Longimicrobium terrae: one gene and its partners. The protein of the gene in region 3 interacts with the protein of the main gene of each other region in a pairwise test. Links are inferred from orthologs where the notes say so. Each region holds a gene or a part of one and is shown on either strand. Other genes may lie near its edges. The genes, in order: ndk, HNQ61_RS12835 and HNQ61_RS13305.

Region 1 (5,488 bases), on a different replicon or contig from region 3:
CGCCGCGATCCGTGGTGATGATCGCGCGGCGGGGCGCGGCGGTCATGTCGCGCGCGGCGCGGACGTAGTCGGACGCGCGGCGGCCCGTCTCCACCGGGAGCGGCGCGCCCCACGCGGCGGGGACGGAATCGCCGAACGCGGTCTGCGCGCGCTGGCGCACCAGGTAGTCCGCGGAGCGGCCGAAGCGGGAAAAGAACTGGGTGCGGGCCGTCGCGTCCTTCTTGGCGATGGCGCCGATCGCGTCCACTGCGGCGAGCGCGGCGTCGTCCATCTCATCCCGCTGCGCGCGGTCGTACGCGTCCAGGACCAGGGGGAGCGTCGCGGGATCGGCGAGCTTGGCCAGTCCCATGAGCGCGTTGGTGCGGGCGATGACGTCGCGCGTGTCCAGCGCGGCGATCAGCACGGGGCGGATCTCCGTCACCGTGTCTCCGAGCGCGCCGACGGCCTGCTCCAGCGCCGCGGCGGCCACGCGCCCGTCGGGATCGTCGATCCACGCCGACAGCCGCTGGCGCGACGCGGGACTCACCTGCGCGTGCACGCGGGCGGCCGCGGCGCGCAGCCTCCACTCCGGCGAGGTCTCGATCGCCGTTACGGCCGCGATCGCGGCGGGCCCGTCGATGTCCGCCAGCGCGGCGGCCGCGGTCTGGCGGATGAAGACGTTGCGCGCCGGATCGCGGATGATGGACGACAGCAGCGGCGCCGCGGAACGTGCGTCGGCTCCCATGCGCTGCAATCCCTCCAGCGCGGCGATCACGTCGTACGGATCGCGCGCGGCGTTGGCCCGGTCGGACAGAAAGGTGAGCGTGCGCTCGCCCGGGTACGTGCCAAGGGTGCGGAGTGCGTTCACGCGCACGGGCATGCTGCTGTCCGCCCCGGCGAGGGCGATCAGCATCTGCAGCGCGCGGTCGCGGCCCACGCCGGCGGAGTCCGCCATCGGCCCGGTGAGCGCACGGGCGGCGAAGGAGCGCACCAGCGCGTCGGCATCCGCGGCGGCGGGGGAGAGCGCCGCGGCCGTGGCGGGTTCCGGTCGGCGGGCCAGCGCGTACGCCGCGCGCCAGCGGAGTTCGGGGTCGCGCGCCGTCATCCATCGGGCGACGGCGGGAACGGGCGTGGGCCGGCCCTGGCGCCACACCGCCAGCAGCGCGGGACCGACGGCCTCCGCGGTGCCGGTGCCGTCGATAGCGGCTTCGGTGAGAAGACGCTCCAGCGCGGCGCGCGCGGCGGGATGGCGGATCTTGCCGAGCGCGTACGCCGCCTCGCCCACGACGGACGGCGCGGCGGCGATGCGGCTGCTGGCGGCGTACGGAGCGAGAAGCGGGACGGCGGCGCTGTCGGCGATCTGGCCGAGCGCGAACGCGGCCGTCGCTGCGACGCTGGTGTCCTCGTCCGCCAGCATGCGGCCCAGCATGGGAATGGCGCGTTTGTCCCGCAGGTTGCCGGCGGCCAGGGCGGCGCGGCGGCGCAGCGCGGCGGAGGGAGCCCCCGCGGCCGTGGCGAGCGCGGTGGAATCGTACTCGCGCCGGTCTTCCAGGCGGATGAGCGTGGACGCGTCGACGGGTCCCGTGCCGGCGCCCGCGCTCATGGCGGGCGCGCAGGCGGAAAGCAGCGCCGCGGCGGTGACGGGAAGGGCGAGCAGAAACTCGGGGCGGCGGCTCATGCGTTGGGCTCCGTGGCGGCGCGAAAGGCGTCCAGCAGGTCCTGGGGCAGCTTGCGCGGGGCGCTGCTGGCGCGGTCCAGGGCGGTCAGGCCGGTGCGGGCGGAGCAGAGGCGCGTCGTGGTGCCGTCCTCCTCCACCCGCTCGATCAGGTAGGTGAAGCTGATGGCGCGCGACCGCACCTGCTCCACCGAGGTCGTCACGCGGATCAGGTCCTCGTAGCGCGCGGAGGCGTGATAGCGCATGGACACGTCGGTGACGGCCAGCATCACGCCTTCTTTTTCGATGACGGAGTACGGCTTCCAGAGATGGCGGATCAGGTCCGTGCGGCCCATCTCGCACCACACCAGGTAGTTGGCGTGATAGACGACGCCCATCTGGTCCGTTTCGGCGTACCGCGCGCGGAACTCCAGGGTGGACGTGTGTGCAGCCGGGTGCATGCGGGGCGGAACGGTTCGCGGGTGCGGGTGATGGACCGGCGACGATTCTACCCGGCCAGCGCGCCCACTGTCAAACGCGGACGCGGGTTTGTGGTGTGTTCTGTGGATGCAGAACCGCAGGGGCGACTGAAGTCGCGGCAACAACGGCGCGAAGTCCGCCTTCGCGGACTGCAGCCGCGGCTCGGGTGAGTTTCGAGGGGCATTGAGGAAGTCCGCCGTCCAGGAGCGAATGAATTCGCCGCTGGACCGGCACGAAGTCCGCCTTCGCGGACTGGGGCGGCGGGTTCGGCGCGTCACGCGGAGTCGGCTTGGGCGCGGGCCAGATCCTTCGTCGGCGCCAAGGTTCGGCGCGCCGGCAGGCACGTCCGGCGCCTCCTCAGGATGACATGGTGTGGGCTGTAAACTGATGCACCACAAAGACATGTCATCCTGAGGGAGCGTGCGCCGCCCTCTCCCCTGCCCCGAGCCCTGCGCGACCGAAGGATCTACTATCCGCCCAAGCCAACTCCGCCTGACGCGCGGTACTCGCCCGCACCTCTCTGCGCCTCTGCGGCTCTGCGTGAGGCCCTTCTGTTCGTCATCCACACGAAAAAGGGCGCCCCGCGAGGAGCGCCCTTCGTCAACCGAGAACGGAGCGGATCAGCCGCCCACCAGCTCGGTGCCGGCAAAGAAGAACGCGATCTCGATGTCCGCGTTCTCGTCGCTGTCGGAGCCGTGCACCGCGTTGCGGCCCTTGTTCTCCGCGTACAGCTTGCGGATGGTGCCCTCGGCGGCCTCGGCCGGATCGGTGGCGCCAATCGTCTCACGCCACAGACCGACCGCGTTGTCGGCCTGCAGGGCCAGCACCACGGACGGGCCGCTGGACATGAACTCCACGAGCTCGCCGTAGAAGCCGCGCTCCTTGTGCACCTCGTAGAACTTCTGCGCCTGCGCCAGGCTGATCTGGGTGAGCTTCATGCCCAGGATCGTGAAGCCGGCCTGCTGGATGTGGGCGATGATCTTGCCGGCGTGGCCGCTCTGCACGGCGTCGGGCTTGATCATGGCGAACGTGCGAGCCATTCGATCTATCCTTCGTCAGATGATGATTCAACGGGAGACGCGGCGAACCCGAACACCTTGCGCAGGATGTCGCCGCGGGTCAGAAATCCGGTCAGCTGCCCCTCGTGCACCACGGGCAGCCGCTCGATGTCCTTGCTTACCAGCATCCCCGTGACCTCGGCCAGGGCCTGGTCCTCGGAGACGCAGATCACGGAGCGCGACATCACGTCGCGCACCCGCGTTTCCTGCCATGCCACCACGGTGGCGTCCGCCGGGCGCTGCACGCCGGGAAGAAAGTAGCGCAGCAGGTCGCGGTCGGTCACCATCCCCAGCACCTCGCGGCCCTCGCCCACCACCGGAACCGCGCGCAGCTTGTGCTCGGCGATCAGGTCCAGCACCTCCTGCACCGGCGCGTCGGGCGAGGTGCGGTACACGCGCTGCGTCATCACGTCGCGCACGGTAAGCCGCGGCTGAATGACGATTTCGCGCATCTCCGCGATCTGCAGCACGTCCGCCGCGGTGCGCGCGTTTACGAGCCGCTCCACCACGCTGTCGTGCCGCAGCACCCGCGCGAGCGCCGCCACCGTCTGCAGGTACAGGTCCGCCGCGCTCAGCGGGGCCAGCACCAGGACGACGATCTGCGCCACCGCAGCGGCCACATCGCCCGGCGCCTCGGCCAGCGGCTGCGGCGCGATGCCCACGGCGACGACCAGGTGATCGACCGCGTCCGTCCGCAGGTGCGGAAGCAGAACGCGGTCGCCCACGTGGATCAGGTCGCGCACCCGCGCCTCGCTGAACATCCGCTCCATCTGGTCCGGATGCGCCACGGCGCCGGTGCGCACCAGCACCTCCGCCAGGCGCGTTACGGCCTCGCGGACGGTGCGGGCGTGAAGCGGGGCCACGATGTGCTCCTCATGGAGAATCTCCGTGAGCCGCACCTCGCGCCCCGCCCGGGGAACGCCCTGGTTCAGAGCGCCTCCTGGATGAGCCCCACCACGTCCAGCGGGCGGGTGGCGACGGCGATGCCGTTGTCGCGGAAGGCGGTGATCTTTTCCTCCGCCGTCCCCGCGCCGCCGCTGATGATGGCGCCCGCGTGGCCCATGCGGCGTCCCGGAGGCGCCGTCTGTCCGGCGATGAAGCCCACCACCGGCTTGGTGACGTGCTCCTTGATGTAGCGCGCGGCTTCCTGCTCGTCCGTGCCGCCGATCTCACCCAGCATCACGATGGCCTGGGTGTCCGGATCGGCCTCGAACGCCGCAAGGCAGTCGATGAACGACGTGCCGTTGATGGGGTCGCCGCCGATGCCCACGCACGTCGTCGTCCCGATCCCGGCGCCCTTGAGCTTGTAGACCACTTCGTAGGTCAGCGTGCCGCTCTTGGACACCAGGCCGACGGGGCCGGGCTGCGTGATGTGGCCGGGGATGATGCCGACCTTGCTCTTGCCGGCGGACAGCAGGCCCGGGCAGTTCGGTCCCAGCAGACGGGCGCCCTTGTCCAGCACGTACGGACGCACGCGCGTCATGTCCAGCACCGGCACGCCTTCGGTGATGCAGACGATGAAGCTCACGCCCGCGTCGGCGGCCTCGAACATGGCGTCCGCGGCGAACGGAGGCGGCACGTAGATGACCGACGTGTTGGCGCCCGTCTCACGGACGGCCTCTTCGACCGTGTTGAAGATGGGCACGCGGCCCTCGAACATCTGCCCGCCCTTGCCCGGGGTGACGCCGGCGACGACGTCGGTCCCGTATTCCATCATCTGCTTGGCGTGGAACGAACCGTCGCGCCCCGTGATGCCCTGGACGACGAGCTTGGTGCTCTGATCGATGAAGATGCTCACTGGGACTCTCCCTTGGCCAAAGCGACGGCCTTCTGCACGGCCTCGTCCATGTCGGTCAGCGCGGTGAAGCCGGCGTCGGCCAGAATCTTCACGGCGATCTCTTCGTTGGTCCCCGTCAGGCGGATGACGATGGGCACCTTGATGTCGATCATCTTCGTGGCGGTCACGATCCCGTTGGCCACGTCATCCGTGCGGGTAATGCCGCCGAAGATGTTGAACAGAATGGCCTTCACGTTCGCGTCGCCGGTGATGATCTTGAGCGCGTTCACCACCTTTTCGGGATTGCTCGAACCGCCGATGTCCAGGAAGTTGGCGGGTTCGCCGCCGTAGTACTTCACCAGGTCCATCGTGGCCATGGCCAGCCCGGCGCCGTTCACGATGCAGCCCACGTCGCCGTCCAGCTTGATGAACGTGAGGTTGGCGTTGCGCGCCGTGACTTCCGCCGGGTCCTCGGACGATTCATCGCGCAGGGCCTCGATGGCCGGCAGGCGGAACAGCTCGTTGTCATCCACGCTCAGC
Region 2 (5,521 bases), on a different replicon or contig from region 3:
GACGCGGGTCGCCGTCATTCTGCTGCACCGCCTGCTGGAGTCGGGGCTGTTTCGCCGGGTGCTGTTCCTGGTGGACCGCAACACGCTCGGCGAGCAGGCGCACGGCGTGTTTTCGTCCGTCACCGTGGAGGGAACGTACACCTTCACCAGCGCCCACGAGGTCGCCCGGGTGGACCGCCCCGCGGATGAGGACACCGTGGTGGACATCGCCACGGTGCAGGGGATGGTGAAGCGGGTGCTGTACGCGGACGGTGGCGCCCCGCCGGTGGACGCGTACGACTGCGTGATCGTGGACGAGTGCCACCGCGGGTACACGCTGGACCGCGAGATGAGCGCGGCGGAGCTCCTGTTCCGCAGCGAGGACGACTACATCTCCAAGTACCGCCGCCTGATCGAGTACTTTGACGCGGTAAAGATCGGGCTCACCGCCACGCCCGCGCAGCACAGCACCGAGATCTTTGGCCGGCCCGTGTTTCAGTACAGCTACCGGCAGGCGGTGGTGGACGGCTACCTGGTGGACCACCGTCCGCCCACCCGCATTGTGACGGTGCTGGCGGAAGACGGCATCACTTGGGAGCGCGGCGAGGCGGTGCAGGCGCTGGATCCGTCCACGCAGGAGATCGAGGTGTTCGAGGCACCGGACGAGATCCGGATGGATGTGGAGAAGTTCAACAGCAGGGTTGTTGTCGAGGACTTCAATCGCGTGGTGTGTGACGAGCTGGCGCGGCACATCGACCCCGCCGCGCCGGGAAAGACGCTGGTCTTCTGCGTGAACGACGCGCACGCGGATCTGGTGGTGCGGCTGCTGAGGAGCGCCTTTGCCGAACGGTACGGCGACGTGCCGTACGACGCGGTGGCCAAGATCACCGGCGCGGCCGAGAACCCGTCCCAACTCGTCCGCCGCTTCCGCAACGAGCAGCAGCCCGTGGTGGCGGTGACGGTGGACCTGCTGACCACGGGGATCGACGTCCCCAAGATCGTGAACCTGGTGTTTCTGCGCCGCGTGCGCAGCCGCATTCTGTACGAGCAGATGCTGGGGCGCGCCACGCGGCTCATGAAGGATCTGGACGGGCACGGGCTGGTGAAGGAATCGTTCACCATCTACGACGCGGTGGACCTGTACGCCTCGCTTCAGGCCTACACCGACATGAAGCCGGTTCTGCCCAACCCTTCCATCGGCTTCGAGCAGCTGGCGGCGGAACTGGCCGAACTGGCGGACGATGACCTGCGGGCCGCGGTGCGCGACCAGATCGTGGCCAAGCTGCGGCGCGGCGGTGCCCGGCTGCAGGGCTCGCACGGCGACGACGTGGAGGCCCTGACGGGGTTGGACATCCGCCACCTGGCCGACCACCTTGCCGGGCTGGCTCCGGCGGAGGCGGCCGGCTTCATGGCCGCGCACCCCGGGCTTCCGGGACTGCTGGACGAGTTCCGCGCGGGAGGCGGGACGCGGCTGCTGGTTTCCGACCACCGCGACGAGGTGCGCCGCGTGGAGCACGGCTACGGAAACGGCCAGCGCCCGGCCGATTTTCTGGAAAGCTTCGCCGAATACCTGCGGACGCACCTGAACGAGATCCCGGCGCTGACGGTGGTGCTGCAGCGGCCGCGTGATCTTACCCGGCAGCAGTTGAAGGAACTGGCGCTGGAGCTGGGGCTGCGCGGCTTTACCGAGGCCAACCTGCGCACCGCGTGGCAGGACGCCACCAACCAGGACATCGCGGCCACCATTATCGGGTACGTGCGGCAGGCTGCCCTGCGCGAGCCGCTGGTGCCGTACGAAGAGCGGGTTGGCCGCGCGCTGCGCAAGATTCTGTCGTCCCGCGCGTGGCTCGCGCCGCAGCGCCAGTGGCTGGAACGCATCGGGCGGCAGATGGTGCTGGAAACGGTGGTGGACCGCGCGGCGCTGGATTCCGGGCTGTTCCTGGAGCAGGGCGGCGGCTTCGATCGCATCAACCGGTTTTTCTTTGACGGCCAGCTCGAAGAGGTGCGGGCCGAGCTTCACGACGAGGTCTGGCGCGCCAGCGCCTGATCCTACCCAAGGCAGCATGACCGACACGCGCGAGATTGTTCAGAAGCTGTGGGGACTGTGCCACGTTCTGCGGGACGACGGCATCACGTATCACCAGTACGTCACCGAGCTCACGTACCTGCTGTTCCTCAAGATGGCTCGCGAGACGGGGCGCGAGGAGCAGCTTCCCGAGGGGTACCGCTGGGAAGACCTCACCCGGCTCAAGGGCGTGGGCCAGCTTCACTTCTATCGCGAGCTGCTGGTGCGGCTGGGCGCGCACGGCTCCGCGCGGGTGCAGTCCATCTACACGGGCGCGTCCACCGCGCTGCGCGAGCCGCGCAACCTTTCCAAGCTGGTGTCCAGCATCGACGAACTGGACTGGTACAGCGCGCGCCAGGAAGGGCTGGGCGATCTGTACGAGGGGCTGCTGGAAAAGAACGCCACGGAGCAGAAGAGCGGCGCGGGCCAGTACTTTACGCCGCGGCCTCTCATCGAATCCATCGTCGCGTGCGTGCAGCCGCGGGCGGGCGAGGTGGTTCAGGATCCGGCCGCGGGGACGGGCGGGTTTCTGATCACGGCCGACCGGTACATCAAGGACGCCACCGACGATCTTTTCACGCTGGATGAAAAGGCGGCGGCGTTCCAGCGCGAGCAGGCGTTCTGGGCCATGGAGCTGGTGCCCGACGCGCAGCGCCTGCTGCTGATGAACGCGCTGCTGCACGACATCGACGGGCACCTGCTGCTGGGCGACACGCTCTCCGAACAGGGCAAGGCGCTGCAGACGGCGGACGTGGTGCTCACCAATCCGCCGTTCGGCACCAAGCGCGGCGGGGGCGCGCCGGCGCGCGACGACTTCACCTTTCCCACGGGGAACAAGCAGCTCGCGTTTCTGCAGCACATCTACCGGGTGCTCAAGCCGGGCGGCCGCGCGGCGGTGGTGCTGCCCGACAACGTGCTGTTCGAGGAAGGCGTGGGCACGCGCATTCGCGCCGACCTGATGGACAAGTGCGACCTGCACACCATTCTGCGCCTGCCCACGGGGATCTTCTACGCGCAGGGCGTCAAGACGAACGTGCTGTTCTTTCGGCGCGGCGCCACGGACGCGGGCAACACGCGGCGGGTGTGGATCTACGATCTGCGCACCAACATGCCGTCGTTCGGAAAGCGCACGCCGCTTACGCGGGAGCACTTCGCGGAGTTCGAGGCGGCGTTCGGCGCGGATCCGCTGGGTGGGGCGGAGCGGCGGGATGAGGGAGCGGAGGGCCGCTTCCGCTGCTTCTCGCGCGAGGAAATCGCGGCGCGGGGCGACAACCTGGACATCTCGTGGCTGCGCGATGAAAACGCCGAGCGCCACGAAGACCTTCCCGAGCCCGACGAGATCGCCGCCGAGATCACGCTCCGTCTTCAGGAAGCGCTGAGCGAGATGGAAGAACTCACCGCGCTACTGGCGGGTGAAAGGCAGTTCTCGAGTGAGTGACGCCACAATTCCTCCCGGGTGGGCCGCGGTTCGGCTCGGCGAGGTAGCAGAGTTCGTCATGGGACAGGCTCCACCCGGCGATACCTGCAATCGCTCCCAAAATGGCACCGTTTTCGTGAAGGCGGGTGAGTTCGGCAGTTTACATCCACTGATAAGAGAGTGGACGACCAAGCCTCTCAAAATGGCCCGCTCAGGTGACGTGTTGGTGTGTGTTGTAGGTGCGACTGCCGGGAAGCTCAACTTAGCCGTCGACGCGGCAATCGGCCGGAGTGTAGCTGCGATCCGGCCCACGTCGGCTTTGGATACAAAGTTCCTCTACTATACCCTGCTTCCTAGAGTCCAGGAACTGCGCCGTGGATCTGCGGGCTCGGCTCAAGGTGTAATCAGCCAAGCGGATCTCGGTGCGATTACACTCCTCCTGCCGCCAATTGCGGAGCAATATCGGATTGTATGTGAGGTTGAAGAGCTGCGCGCCAAGGCAGGCATCGCGCGGACTGCTTTGGCAAAAACTCCCGAGTTGCTGGATCGCCTGCGCCAGTCCGTGCTCGCGAGCGCCTTCCGCGGGGACCTGACCGCGGGCTGGCGCGCGAACAATCCCGACGTGGAGCCCGCGGCGAAACTCCTATCGGAGATTCGCCATCAACGGCGCGCCAAATGGGATGCCGGGGTTCAGGAAGGAACCAACAAACGGCGGACGTACCCAGAACCACGGGCGTTCTCCTCAGCGGAAATGCCAGACCTGCCCGTTGGCTGGGAGTGGACCACAGTTGAGCACCTCTCGACGAAGGTTACAGATGGCGTTCACAGCAAACCTGTGTACGTCGACGCGGGTGTGCCATTCATAACGGTAAAGAACCTCACTGCGGGACCCGGGCTATCGTTTGAGAACACAAAGTATATCTCGGAAGATGACCATCGGGAGTTTACGCGACGCACCGCTCCTGAGAAGGGGGACATTCTGGTTTCCAAAGACGGAACTTTGGGAGTCGTACGTCGGATCGAATCGGATTGCCCCTTTTCAATCTTTGTTTCGGTGGCGTTGATCAAGCCCGTCAGTGATCTCATCGGCGAGTACTTGGCGCAAGCGCTTACCTCACCTCAGGTTCAGGCTGGAATGAAGGCAACTGGGACGGGCTTGCAGCACATCCACCTCGTCGATCTACGCGCTACACCCATACCCCTCCCTCCTGAGAAAGAGATCCCGGTCCTTTTGGCGCGTTTGAAGGATCGGCTGGAACTCACAGCACTCAGAAAAGCACAACAGGGAGCAACGGAAGGCATGTACGCTCTTGAACAGGCGATCCTCGCCAAAGCCTTCCGCGGGGAACTTGTGCCGCAGGACCCGGATGACGAGCCGGCGAGCGTGCTGCTGGAGCGGATCCGGGCGGAGCGCGAGGCGCAAGGCGAGCGAAAAGGCGGCCGCCGCAAGCGCGCGACCGCGGCTTCCGGGCAGGGCTGACGGCGGGCCCGGACCCGCGTCATGGCGGGCCGGCCGCGCATGGCGGCGCACATGTCGTAGAACCCGTTATCTGGCATTTTCATGGCTCTGTGGCTGGTCCGCGCCGGAAAGTATGGCGAGCACGAAGCGCGCTTTCTGAACGAGAACCGCGTCTACCTCACCTGGGACGATCTCAGCTACGATCTCTCCGCGCTCCGCGATCGCGGTGAGCTCGATGCTGTTCTGCAGGCCACCTACACCGATGCCAAGGTAGGCACGCTCCGGAACTTCGCCGCGCAGATCTGGTCCTTCTCGCACCGGATGAGTCAGGGCGACTGGGTGGTGGTGCCCAGCAAGTCCAAGCCGGTGTTCAACATCGCCGAGATCACGGGTGCGTACGCCTTTCACTCCCAGGCTGAGAACCCCTACTACCACTCCCGCCCGGTGCGGTGGGTAGCCCGCGACGTGCCGAGGGCAGCGGTGCCGCAGGATCTGCGGTACTCGCTCGGAGCCATCATGACCATCTGCAAGATCGAGCGGAACGACGCCGAGCGGCGCATCCGCGAACTGCAGGCGATCGGGTGGAACGTGGAGAGTGCGG
Region 3 (5,385 bases):
GCGTGTTGCTCACCATGTACACCACGGTGTCGGCGTCCACGCCCAGCAGCGTGATGCGCGGATCGTCCGGGCTGCCATCCTTGTTGCCGCCCTCGTCGGCGAACCACGCCTTCCAGTCGGGCTTGTACAGCTCGCGCACCTTGGCGCGGTCCGTCACCACGCGCGCGGTGCCGCTCACCGACACCCACTCGCGCGTGCGGTCCTTGTAGAACGACACGTTCACGTGCCGGTCAAATTCCAGCTCGTCCATCTTGTGGTCTTCGCCGTTGGTGACGAACCACAGGTCCGCGCCGTTCTGCTTTCCCTGCACCTGCATGGGCCGCGACACCAAGTGGCCGTCCGCGCGCCGCGTGGTGAACATCGCCACCTCAATCCCCTCGATCAGCCCGTACAGTTCGTCGAGCTTCTTGTCCGTCGGCGCGGGCGTCGACTGGTGCGGTCCGCTTCCCTGGTCTCCCATCCTGGCTATCCCTCATCTGCAAAAGGTTGGTCCACGGTTTCCCGGAGGACCGCACCCGTTCGCAGACTGCGTGCCCGCTTGCCCCGGCGGGGCCCCGCGCCCACCTTGCGCGCTCGCCAGGCATCCGCTTCTTGAACATCCCGACCGTGTCCGCTACCACCACGCACCGCCTGCAGCTGCTGGGCGCCGCGCTTCTGTTTTCCACCGGCGGCGCGGCCATCAAGTCCACCACGCTTTCCTCGTGGCAGGTGGCCGGCTTTCGCTCCATCATCGCCGCCCTCGCCATCCTGCTGGTGGTGCCCGCGGCGCGGCGCGGTTGGACGTGGCACGTGCTTCCGGTGGGCGCGGCGTACGCCACCACGCTCATTCTGTTCGTCACCGCCAACAAGCTCACGACGTCGGCCAACGCCATCTTTCTGCAGGCCACCGCGCCGCTGTACATGCTGGCGCTGGGGCCGCTGCTGCTGCGCGAAAAGGTGCGCGGCCGCGACCTGCTCTTCATGCTTCCGGTGGCGGTGGGGGTCACGCTCTTCTTCGTGGGGGCGGAGGCGCCGGCGGCCACGGCGCCCAACCCCGCGCGCGGCAACGTGATGGCCATGCTGAGCGGGTTCACGTGGGCGCTCACGCTGGTGGGCCTGCGGTGGATGGGCAACCGCCAGGGCGGCGACGGCAGCGCCATTCCCACCGTCGTGGCGGGGAACGCGATCGCGTTCCTTGCCTGCCTTCCCATGGCGCTCCCCGTGGCGCACGCCACCACGGGCGACTGGGTGGCGGTGGGCTACCTGGGCGTCTTTCAGATTGGCGCGGCGTACCTGCTGCTCACCGCCGGAATCCGCCACGTTCCGGCGCTGGAGGCGTCCGTCCTTCTGCTGCTGGAGCCGGCACTGAACCCGGTGTGGTCGTGGCTTACGCAGGGCGAGCGGCCAGGGGCGTGGGCCATCGGCGGCGGCGCGCTCATCCTGGGCGCGACGCTGCTGCGCACCTGGTGGGACGCGCGCACCAGGCCAGGCGAGCAGCCCGCCGCGGTGTAGCGGTTTCCGGGCAAACGGCCTTGGTGGATGCATGAAACACGGCGGGCCCCGGACTCAGGTCCGGGGCCCGCCGTTCCGTCGCGTGGGGACGATCTTCAGTCCGCGACAGACCACAGGATGGGGATGGTGACGCGCACCGGCACCGCCACGCCGCCGATCCGGGCCGGGCGAAAGCGGAAGCGCTCCGAGGCGCGGACGGCCGCCTCGCCGAACTGCGGATGCGAGGTTTCCACCACGCGGGCCGAGTTGGGCCGCACGCGCCCGTCCTCGTCCACGATCACCTCCAGAAGCACCCGCCCCGTCATTCCCGCATCGCGCATCCGCTGGGGATAGTTGCGCTCCAGCAGGCGGCTCAGACCGCCGCGGTCCAGCGACGGCTGTTCTTCCACCAGATCGGGCGTCATCACCATGTCGACGGGCAGCGCGGCGGGCTGCGGATTGTTGTTGCCGGTCACTACGACGTCCTCACCCATCGGCGGCCCGATCACGTCGCCGTCTTCGCCGATTCCCGTCAGCGTGGCTGGGTCGATGGGCGCCTGGTTCGGATTGGGGGGCTTTACGCCGTCGGGCACGTCGGGGGGCGGCAGCAGCACCACGTTCTCGCCGGTCTTGGGCGGGATGGCGTCGTCCACCACGGCCGTCTGCATGGGCGGGGGCGGCGGCGCGGGGGGCGCGGGGATGGGAGGCGCGGGATCCAGTTCGGTCCAATCCACGACCGGCTGTTCCTGAGGTTGCGGCTCCTTCTCCGGGCCGGAGGAGGCGAACATCACGCCCCCGACGAGCAGGATGTGGGCGGCCACGGAGGCCATTACCGTGGCGGGGCTCAGGACCCGGCGCTTCTTTTCCCCGGCGAGTACGTTGAACATGCGGCGCTCTCCTGCGTGAACGGCGGACAACGAGGTGGGATCGCAAGGGCGGCGGGTGGATACGAGGACAGGCCGGCCTGTCCTACGTCCCTGCACCGGCGGGAGTTCCGTCCGTTGCCCGCTGCCCTTCCGTCTATGCAACGGACGATCGTTCGCCGTTCTGACGAGCGGGGTCCGGCGGGGAAAGCGCGAGCATCTGAGCTTGAGAAATCTGGCGCCTTGGACAGCGGCGCGTGCGGAGGGTGGGCCCCCATCCCCGACCCTTCCCAAAAACCCTTGGGAAGGGAGACCTCAGCGCGAGGGCAACCGGCGGTGCTCGTCCGCGGCTGTGGCCCTCACCCCGCGTGCTGCGCACGACGACCCTCTCCCACGAACGGATGTGGGAGAGGGAGCACACCCCAGTGACGTGCGCATTCTGAACGCAGTTGAAGCCCCGAACCGCGCGCGAATAGCGCGGTGTCGGGGCTTTGCGCTGTTTGAGCGGCGGATTCATTCGCTCAGGAGACCTCGCTCGACACGAAAATCCCAGGTGCTCGCGCCGATCCATCCGCCCCGCCGGAACCTCCGCAGTTCGTTTTGGGGGAGGGTGGGCGAGTAGTACGAGCCCGGGTGGGGGCCGCCTCAGAGCCTGGGCAGGCACCAGTCGATGGGCGCGTTCCCCGTCCGCTCCAGTTCCCGGTTGATGATGGTGAACGGGGTGCTCCCGAAAAACCCGCGGCTGGCGGAAAGCGGAGATGGATGCGCGCTCTTGTGGATGAAGTGCGGCGGCCCGATCAGCGCCTCCTTCTTGGCCGCGTACCCGCCCCACAGCACGAACACCACCGGATCCGTCTTTGCCGCCACGGCGCGGATCACCGCGTCCGTGAAGCGCTCCCACCCCCTGCCCTTGTGCGAGTTGGGCTCGCCGTCGCGCACGGTGAGCACGGCGTTCAGCAGCAGCACGCCCTGCTTTGCCCAGTGCTCCAGCGAGCCGTGGCCCGGCGGCGTGCATCCTATCTCCGACTTCAATTCCTTGAAGATGTTGGCCAGCGATGGCGGCGGACGAACGCCGGGGCGCACCGAGAACGCCAGCCCGTGCGCCTGCCCCGGTCCGTGATACGGGTCCTGCCCCAGGATCAGCACCCTGACCTTGTCGTACGGCGTCAGGCGCAGGGCGGTGAACTCCTCGCCCGCGGGCGGATACACGGGGCCGGCCGCGCGCTCCGCATCCACGAACTCGCTCAGCTGCCGGAACCAGGGCGCATCGAGTTCAGCGGCGAGGTGCCGGCGCCATGATTCGGGAAGATTGGTGTCCATCGTTCCACCCAAAAGGATACAAAGGAGACGGATCAGGCGGTGCGATGCAATCACGGGACCCGCCCCGGACGCTTCGCCGTGCACCCGGCCGGGCACCGCGCATGCAGCTTTCCGCCTTCGTGCGCCGCCCGGCGGGATGGAACACGCGGGCGGGGATCTCCGGTATGACCCAGGGTGAAGTCAAACCGTCTGGATGGAGACGAGCCATGATCAAGCCCAATGTTCGAGCATCGTTCGGCAGGCGCGAGGCGGAACTCCTGACCGCCATCGCCGGGCCGGGCGGCGAGGCGCTGCTGCGCCGGGGCGGCCTGGACGCGCTGCTGGACGACGCGGCCGTGCTGCGCGGTTTGGCGCGCGGCCCGCGGGTGAGCACCGCGCCTGCGCCGCTGGTGTTCTACGTCCTCGTTCGCCACGCGCTCATGCAGCGCGAGATCCACGACCGGCAGCTGGCGGACTACACCGCGGCCATCCTGCTGGAGTTCGCCACGGCGGGAAAGGCGCACCGGGTGGATGGCGGCGCGGGCGAACCGTTTCACTACCTGGCGGACATCGTCGCCGCGCTGGAGCAGGCGCGCGGCGAGCGGGAGTTTCTGCTGCGGGTGCACCTGGGCAACTTTGCCCTCTGGCTGAGCGGCGTGTTTCCCGACCATATCGCGCACCGGGTGCAGCGGCGCGGCGCCCCGCCCATCTCGTACTACGATGAACTGGGATCCACCGGCTTTCGGCTGGCGGCGGGAAGCGATCTGGCCATGCGCCACGGGATGGGCGACGTGCTGCTGCGCGCCGCCGAGCAGTTCCGCGACGTGCGATCCGCGCTCAACTCGCTCTCCGACACCCTCTTCTTTCCGCAGAGCCGCGACGCCGTCGAGCGCCTGCTGCGCCAGGTGAGCGACGACTATCAGCGCGGCACCGGCTGGTCCTGATCCTCATCACCACCAGACAGTAATCGCCCCTCTCCCGAAGCTCGGGAGCGGGGCGATTTTCTTCAGGAGAAACGGCAACCGATCATCTCACACAGAGGCACAGAGACACAGAGAGAAAAACAATCCCATCCGTTGTTCTTTCTCTGCGTCTCTGCGGCTCTGTGTGAGGCTCTTTTCTTTCAGAGATTCAGCCAGTAGTTCAGCTTCAGCATGAGCACGTTGGTGGCGGGAACGGGCACGTCGTTGTCGAACCCGAACAGCCGGTTGAAGTCGCGGCCAAAGCGGAAGTCGCCGTTGTCACCAAAGTTCTCGCGCCCCTGGCTCCACACCACGAACAGCGTGCTCCCCGGCCGGTACTCCCACCGCACCACCGCGTTGGTGCGCATCTGCTTGAAGTTGAAGTCCGGGCTGAACGGCTCGTCCGCCGGCTGGTAGCGGTCCTCAAAGCGGCTCGCGCGCGGATCGGCCACCGTCATGAAGTCGCGGTAGTCGCCCGCGCTCACAAAGGGCTGCGCGTAGAACTGCAGCGACAGGTCCGGCGTAAAGGTGTAGCTGAGCCGCGTGGTGATGGACACCGTGGTCTGGTCCAGCCGCGCGAACAGGTACTCGCTGTCATCCCCCTCGCCCAGCACCGTCACGTACTGCAGCCCGTCGCGGCTCCACGAAACGCCGGGGCTCAGCGAAAGCTGCATGCGGCTGGACGGGCGCACGTCCACGTACGGGCTGAAGCTGGCGTTGCGGCCGTTGCTTCCCGCGTTGCCGCCGTAGCCGCCGTCCAGCCCGAACGACACGCGGCGCCGCGTGTCGCT

What was found.
Region 1: the proteins of HNQ61_RS13305 (region 3) and ndk interact in binary tests that used the Escherichia coli proteins (3 or more experiments, as listed by UniProt). The link is inferred for Longimicrobium terrae from one-to-one orthologs.
Region 2: the proteins of HNQ61_RS13305 (region 3) and HNQ61_RS12835 interact in binary tests that used the Escherichia coli proteins (3 or more experiments, as listed by UniProt). The link is inferred for Longimicrobium terrae from one-to-one orthologs.

Annotation. Positions count from the first base shown.
Region 1 is NZ_JACHIA010000008.1:30,670-36,157, forward strand. The notes cover bases 1,444-4,329. They hold ndk (nucleoside-diphosphate kinase), read right to left. Parts: upstream 3,154-4,329; coding sequence 2,734-3,153; downstream 1,444-2,733. Other genes in these bases: HNQ61_RS14445 (peptidylprolyl isomerase), read right to left, coding at 1,444-1,657; HNQ61_RS14450 (acyl-CoA thioesterase), read right to left, coding at 1,654-2,094; HNQ61_RS14460 (CBS domain-containing protein), read right to left, coding at 3,159-4,070; sucD (succinate--CoA ligase subunit alpha), read right to left, coding at 4,100-4,329. Also shown: more of HNQ61_RS14445, read right to left, coding at 1-1,443; more of sucD, read right to left, coding at 4,330-4,969; sucC (ADP-forming succinate--CoA ligase subunit beta), read right to left, coding at 4,966-5,488. UniProt on the Escherichia coli protein: Major role in the synthesis of nucleoside triphosphates other than ATP. The ATP gamma phosphate is transferred to the NDP beta phosphate via a ping-pong mechanism, using a phosphorylated active-site intermediate.
Region 2 is NZ_JACHIA010000006.1:253,532-259,052, reverse strand. What follows is about bases 1,344-4,262. They hold HNQ61_RS12835 (class I SAM-dependent DNA methyltransferase), read left to right. Parts: upstream 1,344-2,042; coding sequence 2,043-3,482; downstream 3,483-4,262. Other genes in these bases: HNQ61_RS29565 (restriction endonuclease subunit S), read left to right, coding at 3,475-4,262; hsdR (type I restriction-modification system endonuclease), read left to right, coding at 1,344-2,026. Also shown: more of hsdR, read left to right, coding at 1-1,343; more of HNQ61_RS29565, read left to right, coding at 4,263-4,941; HNQ61_RS12825 (restriction endonuclease), read left to right, coding at 5,023-5,521. UniProt on the Escherichia coli protein: The subtype gamma methyltransferase (M) subunit of a type I restriction enzyme. The M and S subunits together form a methyltransferase (MTase) that methylates A-2 on the top and A-3 on the bottom strand of the sequence 5'-AACN(6)GTGC-3'.
Region 3 is NZ_JACHIA010000007.1:9,372-14,756, forward strand. The notes cover bases 1,817-4,599. They hold HNQ61_RS13305 (uracil-DNA glycosylase), read right to left. Parts: upstream 3,654-4,599; coding sequence 2,979-3,653; downstream 1,817-2,978. Other genes in these bases: HNQ61_RS13300 (energy transducer TonB), read right to left, coding at 1,817-2,357; HNQ61_RS13310 (hypothetical protein), read left to right, coding at 3,860-4,576. In the rest of the region: HNQ61_RS13290 (pyridoxamine 5'-phosphate oxidase family protein), read right to left, coding at 1-460; HNQ61_RS13295 (EamA family transporter), read left to right, coding at 607-1,491; more of HNQ61_RS13300, read right to left, coding at 1,587-1,816; HNQ61_RS13315 (DUF5916 domain-containing protein), read right to left, coding at 4,756-5,385. UniProt on the Escherichia coli protein: Excises uracil residues from the DNA which can arise as a result of misincorporation of dUMP residues by DNA polymerase or due to deamination of cytosine.